Regions from separate parts of the Enterobacter sp. KBR-315C3_2022 genome, predicted to be linked through region 2. Evidence: predicted binding sites of a transcription regulator. Region 2 holds the regulator's gene; each other region holds the start of a gene.
The links. Region 2 encodes LexA, which represses DNA repair genes until DNA is damaged. Its sites were predicted from a motif close to TNCTGTATGTACATACAGNA; they were not measured.
Positions count from the first base shown of each region.

Region 1: umuD (translesion error-prone DNA polymerase V autoproteolytic subunit) is a predicted target of LexA. The motif match lies at 1,111-1,130, and genes of this name have one in related genera.
Region 3: rmuC (DNA recombination protein RmuC) is a predicted target of LexA. The motif match lies at 907-926, and genes of this name have one in related genera.

Region 1 is NZ_JBGKEB010000012.1:72,468-74,734, reverse strand. Features, by position in the region: gene umuC (translesion error-prone DNA polymerase V subunit UmuC) at 1-673, opposite strand, end outside; gene umuD (translesion error-prone DNA polymerase V autoproteolytic subunit) at 657-1,091, opposite strand; gene AB8804_RS14195 (cyclic diguanylate phosphodiesterase (EAL) domain protein) at 1,232-1,375, opposite strand; gene AB8804_RS14190 (hypothetical protein) at 1,353-1,724, opposite strand; gene AB8804_RS14185 (M24 family metallopeptidase) at 1,892-2,267, opposite strand, start outside.
Region 2 is NZ_JBGKEB010000011.1:100,753-103,019, reverse strand. Features, by position in the region: gene plsB (glycerol-3-phosphate 1-O-acyltransferase PlsB) at 1-320, opposite strand, end outside; gene AB8804_RS13575 (diacylglycerol kinase) at 526-894, shown strand; gene lexA (transcriptional repressor LexA) at 1,003-1,611, shown strand; gene dinF (MATE family efflux transporter DinF) at 1,677-2,267, shown strand, end outside.
Region 3 is NZ_JBGKEB010000019.1:16,553-18,819, reverse strand. Features, by position in the region: gene udp (uridine phosphorylase) at 68-829, shown strand; gene rmuC (DNA recombination protein RmuC) at 968-2,267, shown strand, end outside.

The DNA.
Region 1 (2,267 bases), on a different contig from region 2:
CCGTGCGTTCCAGGACAACGTTGAAATGCTTTCTAAGCACCCATAGCGAGCTTGCCGCCAGATCCTGCGCCGTCGCGATCCCCATGGCGTTAAGCTTTTTGGTGATGCGCCGCCCTACGCCCCACACCTCGTCAACGGGGACGACCGCCAGCAGCTTGCGCTGCCGTTCGGGGCAGGATAAGTCGACAACGCCGCCCGTCGAAGGCCATTTTTTGGCCGCGAAGTTCGCCAGCTTTGCCAGGGTTTTCGTCGGGGCAATGCCCACGCCCACCGTCAAACCGGTGTTTTTATAGACGCTATCGCGCATTTGACGCCCAAATGCCTCCAGCGACATACAGTTGCCGACGCCCGATACGCTGACGAAGGCCTCATCGATGGAGTAAATCTCAATCGCCGGAGCCATATCGGCCAGCGTCTGCATCACGCGGCTGCTGAGATCGGCATACAGCGCGTAGTTCGAGCTAAACACGTAAACCTGCAGCGGATAGCCCTTCTCTTTGAACTTGAAGTAGGGTTCTCCCATTTTGATGCCGAGCCGTTTCGCTTCCCGCGAAAGCGAGATGATGCAGCCGTCGTTATTGGAAACCACCACCACCGGCTTTCCCTGCAGATCCGGTCGAAACACCGTCTCGCAGGACGCGTAAAAGCTATTGACGTCAACCAGCGCGAACATGTTTATACGTTTTCAGCGTGTGGGTGACGACGCCGAAGATCTGCAGCTCATCTTCGGACTGAAAGAGTATGGGCTTATAGCCGGGATTGTGCGGCACCAGGCGAAGCGCGGGGCGCGTCTGCAGCTCCTTTACCGTGAACTCTCCGCCAACCGACGCCACGATGATGTCGCCATGCCCGGCGGTCAGCGATCGGTCGACCACCAGCAGATCGCCGTCGCCGATCCCCGCCCCAATCATCGAGTCTCCGCTCACCTTCACAAAATAGGTCGCGCTGGGGTGTCTGACCACCAGCCGGTTAAGGTCGAGACGCTCTTCCACATAGTCCTGCGCGGGGCTCGGAAAGCCGCAGGCAACGCGCTCGACGAACAGCGGGAGCTCCACGTTTTGCTCTGGCTGATAAGAAATGAGAGTGCTCATAAATGTCCTTTTCACTGCATACTGTATTTATATACAGTATTACGGATATCGGCCAGCGATCAAGCCGCTTTCAGGGGGATGAAGCCAAACGCATTGAAGTGTGGGGGATTTAATTTCGACAGGGCAAATCGTTTGGTCAGTTATTCAACAATCACCTTCACCCTGGGCTTCGACAGCAAAATGTGTATCAAACCGGCAAAAGGGACTGCCTTAAAGAAATAGTATCCCTGCTGGAAGGTAATGTTGTTCCGGTTGAGGTAGTCAAGCTGGGCGCGGGTTTCCACGCCTTCGGCGACGATGCTGATAGAGAGCTTTCGCGCCAGGCTGATAAAACGGAACGATTTCCCCTTTTGCAATCGCGCGGCGAAGCGACTCCTCGGGAAGCGTTTTTTTGTTCAGGTATTTGTAGACGACATAGGCAGAGAGGCAGGCGATGAGCAGCAGAAAGAGCAGGATGCCGCCCCCCTGCCTGACCAGCCTCTGCACGCTCAGCATCGGAGGGTGATTGTATTCAATGCTGTACGGGTCGCCCGCAGCCGCGACGCGACCCACGCCCGCCGCTGGCGCAGGCTCCGTCGACACCTTGCCCGACGCGTCCATAACGCTGTGGCCCACCCGTAGCGTATAGGCCACGCCTTTGAAGGGAATATCCAGCGCCTCCTGAAGCGACGGCGGCGGCGAGCGGGATCAGGACATTGCGCATGGATGGCGCTTCCGTGTTTTACCGTGCGAATACAGAGAGCATGGCCGACAACGTTAAAAATAACCATGCTCTCTATTACAGATTTGCCGACGGGCATTTAGCAGGTAAACGCGTTTTCCTTTGCGAGGAAGAAAGGCCGTAAATACGCCACCGTATTAGAGAGCGGAATAACGTCTTCGCTCAGGTGAATCTTAAGCACGTCGCGGATATAGCGCCTGCGGGCTTCGATGCGCGCCCAGAGTTCGGGATAATCACGCTGGATCTCCGCCTGAAGCTCACGATCCGCCAGGGCGATGCTCTCTTCCGCGCTGGTCCCGGTATAGCCCTTCACGGAAGGAATGATATCGATTTGCAGGATCATGCCGCTTTTCAGCGTTTGCACGGAGCGGTCAAAAATGGGGGATGACATCCACTCTTCGTCCGCGCTCAGGTGGCCCGGATTAAGGTGCCAGCCGTATTTTTCTTTCGGCAGC
Region 2 (2,267 bases):
TCGTGGAACAGCTTGATGGACTCTTCTTTCGGCGTGTAATAGGTGAACACGCGCGGCCCGCCGTGGATGAACACGTAGCGCGGTAGCAGCGTACCGTCGACTTCCAGCGGTTCAAGCGGGTCGGGCAGATCGTGCGCCAGACACTGCGCGCGAAGCGTCAACAGGTCAGCCTTCGAGTTATAAGGCAAAACGTACATAATCGGGCGCGAGGTATCGAGCCCTAATTCCAGCGCGGGTTCTGCTGGGATAGACTTACTTTTTACCAGTACGCTTAATGGTAAATTAAGTAATTTGTAGTAAATTCGTGGCCAGCCGGACATAAACGATGTAAAGCCTCTGGTTAATAATGCAATTGCGGCGCAAGGATAACAGAAAGCGCGCAAAATTTCTGTTGTTACCCGTCAGACTTCAGGCGGCAGCATAGTGGCTGCGGCTACATATACTTCATCCTGCATGCTGCATGAAAGCGGCATGGACGATCTTGTGTATAGTGACTGACGCTCTTTCCAATAAAAGGTTCTTTTAATGGCCAATAATACCACTGGGTTCACCCGAATCATCAAAGCCGCGGGCTATTCATGGAAAGGTTTCCGTGCCGCGTGGATCAATGAAGCTGCTTTCCGCCAGGAGGGCATTGCCGCTATCGTCGCGGTTATTGTCGCCTGTTTCCTTGACGTTGATGCGATAACCCGCGTACTTCTCATCGGTTCGGTGCTTTTGGTGATGATAGTGGAAATTCTCAATAGCGCTATTGAGGCGGTGGTTGACCGCATCGGTTCCGATTTCCACGAGCTTTCCGGACGCGCAAAAGACATGGGATCCGCTGCCGTACTGCTGGCGATTATCGTTGCGGCGATAACCTGGGTCACGCTGCTTTGGTCGCATTTCCGATGAGCCTCGAGGAATAATTAAGTCCCTGGTTTTTTGTGCAGTTTTTGGTTCCAAATTCGCCTTTGACTGTATATACTCACAGCATAACTGTATATACACCCAGGGGGCGGAATGAAAGCGTTAACGACCAGGCAGCAAGAGGTGTTTGATCTCATCCGGGATCATATCGGCCAGACGGGTATGCCACCCACGCGTGCGGAAATCGCGCAGCGTCTGGGCTTCCGTTCTCCAAACGCTGCCGAGGAACACCTGAAAGCGCTGGCACGTAAAGGCGTGATTGAGATCGTCTCCGGCGCGTCTCGCGGTATTCGTCTGCTCGTCGAAGAAGAGACGGGTATTCCGCTGGTTGGCCGCGTTGCGGCAGGTGAGCCGCTTCTGGCGCAGCAGCATATTGAAGGCCATTATCAGGTCGACCCGGGTATGTTTAAGCCAAGCGCTGATTTCCTGCTGCGCGTTAGCGGGATGTCGATGAAAGACATCGGCATTCTTGACGGCGATCTGCTGGCCGTTCACAAGACGCAGGACGTGCGCAACGGGCAGGTTGTTGTGGCGCGTATTGATGACGAAGTGACCGTTAAGCGCCTGAAAAAACAGGGCAACACCGTGCAGCTTCTGCCGGAAAACAACGAATTCACGCCGATTGTGGTAGACCTGCGCGAGCAGAGCTTCTCGATCGAAGGCCTGGCGGTTGGCGTTATCCGCAACGGCGAATGGCTGTAATCTCTTCCTGACGGGCTGCGGTTTCTCCGCGGCCCGTTTCGTATTATCGTCCCCGGTATTTTCCCATGTCTCTGCTGACGGCTTCCGATAAAGCATTGTGGCGTCTTGCGCTGCCGATGATCTTCTCCAATATCACCGTTCCTCTCCTGGGGCTTGTTGATACGGCGGTGATTGGCCATCTTGACTCGCCCGTGTATCTGGGCGGCGTCGCGATTGGCGCAACGGCGACCAGCTTCCTCTTTATGCTGCTGCTCTTTTTGCGCATGAGCACCACCGGGCTGACGGCGCAGGCGTATGGCGCGAAAGACCCGCTGCGGCTGGCGCGCGCGCTGGTGCAGCCGTTAATCCTGGCGCTGGGCGCGGGAATAGCGATCGTCCTCTTGCGTACACCGCTCATCGATTTGGCGCTGCATATCGTGGGCGGCAGCGAGGCGGTGCTGGAGCAGGCCAGGCGTTTTCTGGCGATCCGCTGGCTCAGCGCGCCCGCGTCGCTGGCCAATCTGGTTCTGCTTGGGTGGCTGCTGGGCGTTCAGTACGCCCGCGCTCCGGTGATCCTGCTGGTGGTGGGCAACCTGCTTAATATCGTCCTCGACCTGTGGCTGGTCATCGGCCTGCACATGAACGTGCAGGGGGCGGCGCTGGCAACGGTGGTGGCG
Region 3 (2,267 bases), on a different contig from region 2:
ATGCGTATCGCTTCTGTAAAGTACCGTTTTGCTTCTTCTGACTAACCGACCCACAGAGGAGTCACCTATGTCTAAGTCTGATGTTTTTCATCTCGGCCTCACTAAAAACGATTTACAAGGGGCTACGCTTGCCATCGTCCCGGGCGATCCTGAGCGTGTGGAAAAGATCGCCGCGCTGATGGATAAGCCGGTTAAGCTGGCAGCCCATCGCGAGTTCACCACCTGGCGCGCAGAGCTGGATGGCAAAGCGGTGATCGTGTGTTCTACCGGCATCGGTGGCCCGTCTACCTCTATTGCCGTTGAGGAACTGGCGCAGCTGGGCATTCGTACTTTCCTGCGTATCGGTACAACGGGCGCTATTCAGCCGCACATCAACGTGGGTGACGTGCTGGTGACGACCGCATCCGTGCGTCTGGATGGGGCAAGCCTGCACTTCGCGCCGATGGAATTCCCGGCAGTAGCGGACTTCGCCTGTACAACCGCGCTGGTTGAGGCCGCGAAATCCGTGGGTGCAACCACCCACGTGGGCGTAACCGCCTCCTCCGATACCTTCTACCCGGGCCAGGAGCGTTACGACACCTTCTCTGGCCGCGTGGTCAGCCGCTTCAAAGGCTCTATGGAAGAGTGGCAGTCCATGGGCGTGATGAACTATGAAATGGAATCAGCCACGTTGCTGACAATGTGCGCAAGCCAGGGTCTGCGTGCCGGTATGGTGGCGGGCGTCATCGTTAACCGCACCCAGCAGGAGATCCCGAACGCTGAAACCATGAAGCAGACTGAAAGTCATGCGGTGAAAATTGTGGTAGAAGCGGCTCGCCGCCTGATCTAACCCTCTCTTCTGAGATATAAGGCCGACACGTTCGGCCTTTTCTTTTTTGCGTAGCGCCTCGCAGGAAAACCCTTTCAAACTGGACGTTTATACAGCACAATTCTATCTTGCGGGTAATACGTTGATGCAGGGGGCATTGTGGACATCTCATTCCTGATTTATGCGGTGATAGCGCTGGTGGGCGCAGGCGTTGGCTGGCTGATCTCCAGCTATCAGCACGCGCAGCAAAAAGCCGACCAGCTTGCAGAGCGAGAAGAGATCGTTGCGGAGCTAAGCGCGACAAAACAACAGCTTGCGCAAAGTGCCCACTGGCGAGACGAGTGCGAGTTGCTCAACAACGAACTGCGAAACCTTCGCGATATCAACACATCGCTGGAGGCCGATCTCCGTGAAGTCACCACCCGCCTCGAATCCACGCAGCTGCACGCCGAAGACAAAATTCGCCAGATGATCAACAGCGAACAGCGCCTGAGCGAACAGTTTGAGAACCTCGCCAACCGAATATTTGAGCAGAGCAACCGGCGCGTTGACGAACAAAATCGTCAGAGCCTGAATGGGCTGTTAACGCCGCTGCGCGAGCAGCTGGACGGTTTTCGCCGTCAGGTGCAGGACAGCTTTGGCCAGGAAGCGCGCGAGCGCCACACGCTGGCGCATGAGATCCGCAATCTCCAGCAGCTGAATGCGCAGATGGCGCAGGAGGCGGTTAACCTGACGCGCGCGCTTAAAGGCGACAATAAAACGCAGGGCAACTGGGGCGAAGTGGTGCTGACGCGCGTGCTCGAAGCTTCCGGCCTGCGCGAAGGATATGAATACGAAACCCAGGTGAGTATCGAAAACGACGCCCGCTCGCGCATGCAACCTGACGTGATCGTGCGTCTGCCACAGGGCAAGGACGTGGTGATCGATGCCAAAATGACGCTGGTTGCCTACGAGCGCTACTTCAATGCGGAGGACGACTATACCCGCGAGGCGGCGCTGCAGGAGCATATTGCCTCCGTGCGTAACCACATTCGCCTGCTGGGCCGCAAAGACTATCAACAGCTCCCGGGCCTGCGCTCGTTAGATTACGTGCTGATGTTTATTCCGGTAGAGCCCGCGTTTCTGCTGGCGCTCGACATACAGCCCGAACTGATTACCGAAGCGTTGCGAAATAACATTATGCTGGTCAGCCCGACTACGCTGCTGGTGGCCCTGCGCACCATTGCGAATCTCTGGCGCTACGAGCACCAGAGCCGTAACGCGCAGCAGATCGCCGATCGCGCCAGCAAGCTGTACGACAAAATGCGCCTGTTCGTGGACGACATGTCCTCCGTTGGGCAAAGCCTGGATCGCGCGCAGGATAACTACCGCCAGGCAATGAAAAAGCTCTCTTCCGGCCGCGGTAATCTGTTGGCGCAGGCTGAGGCATTTCGTAGCCTGGGGGTGGAAGTGAAACGCG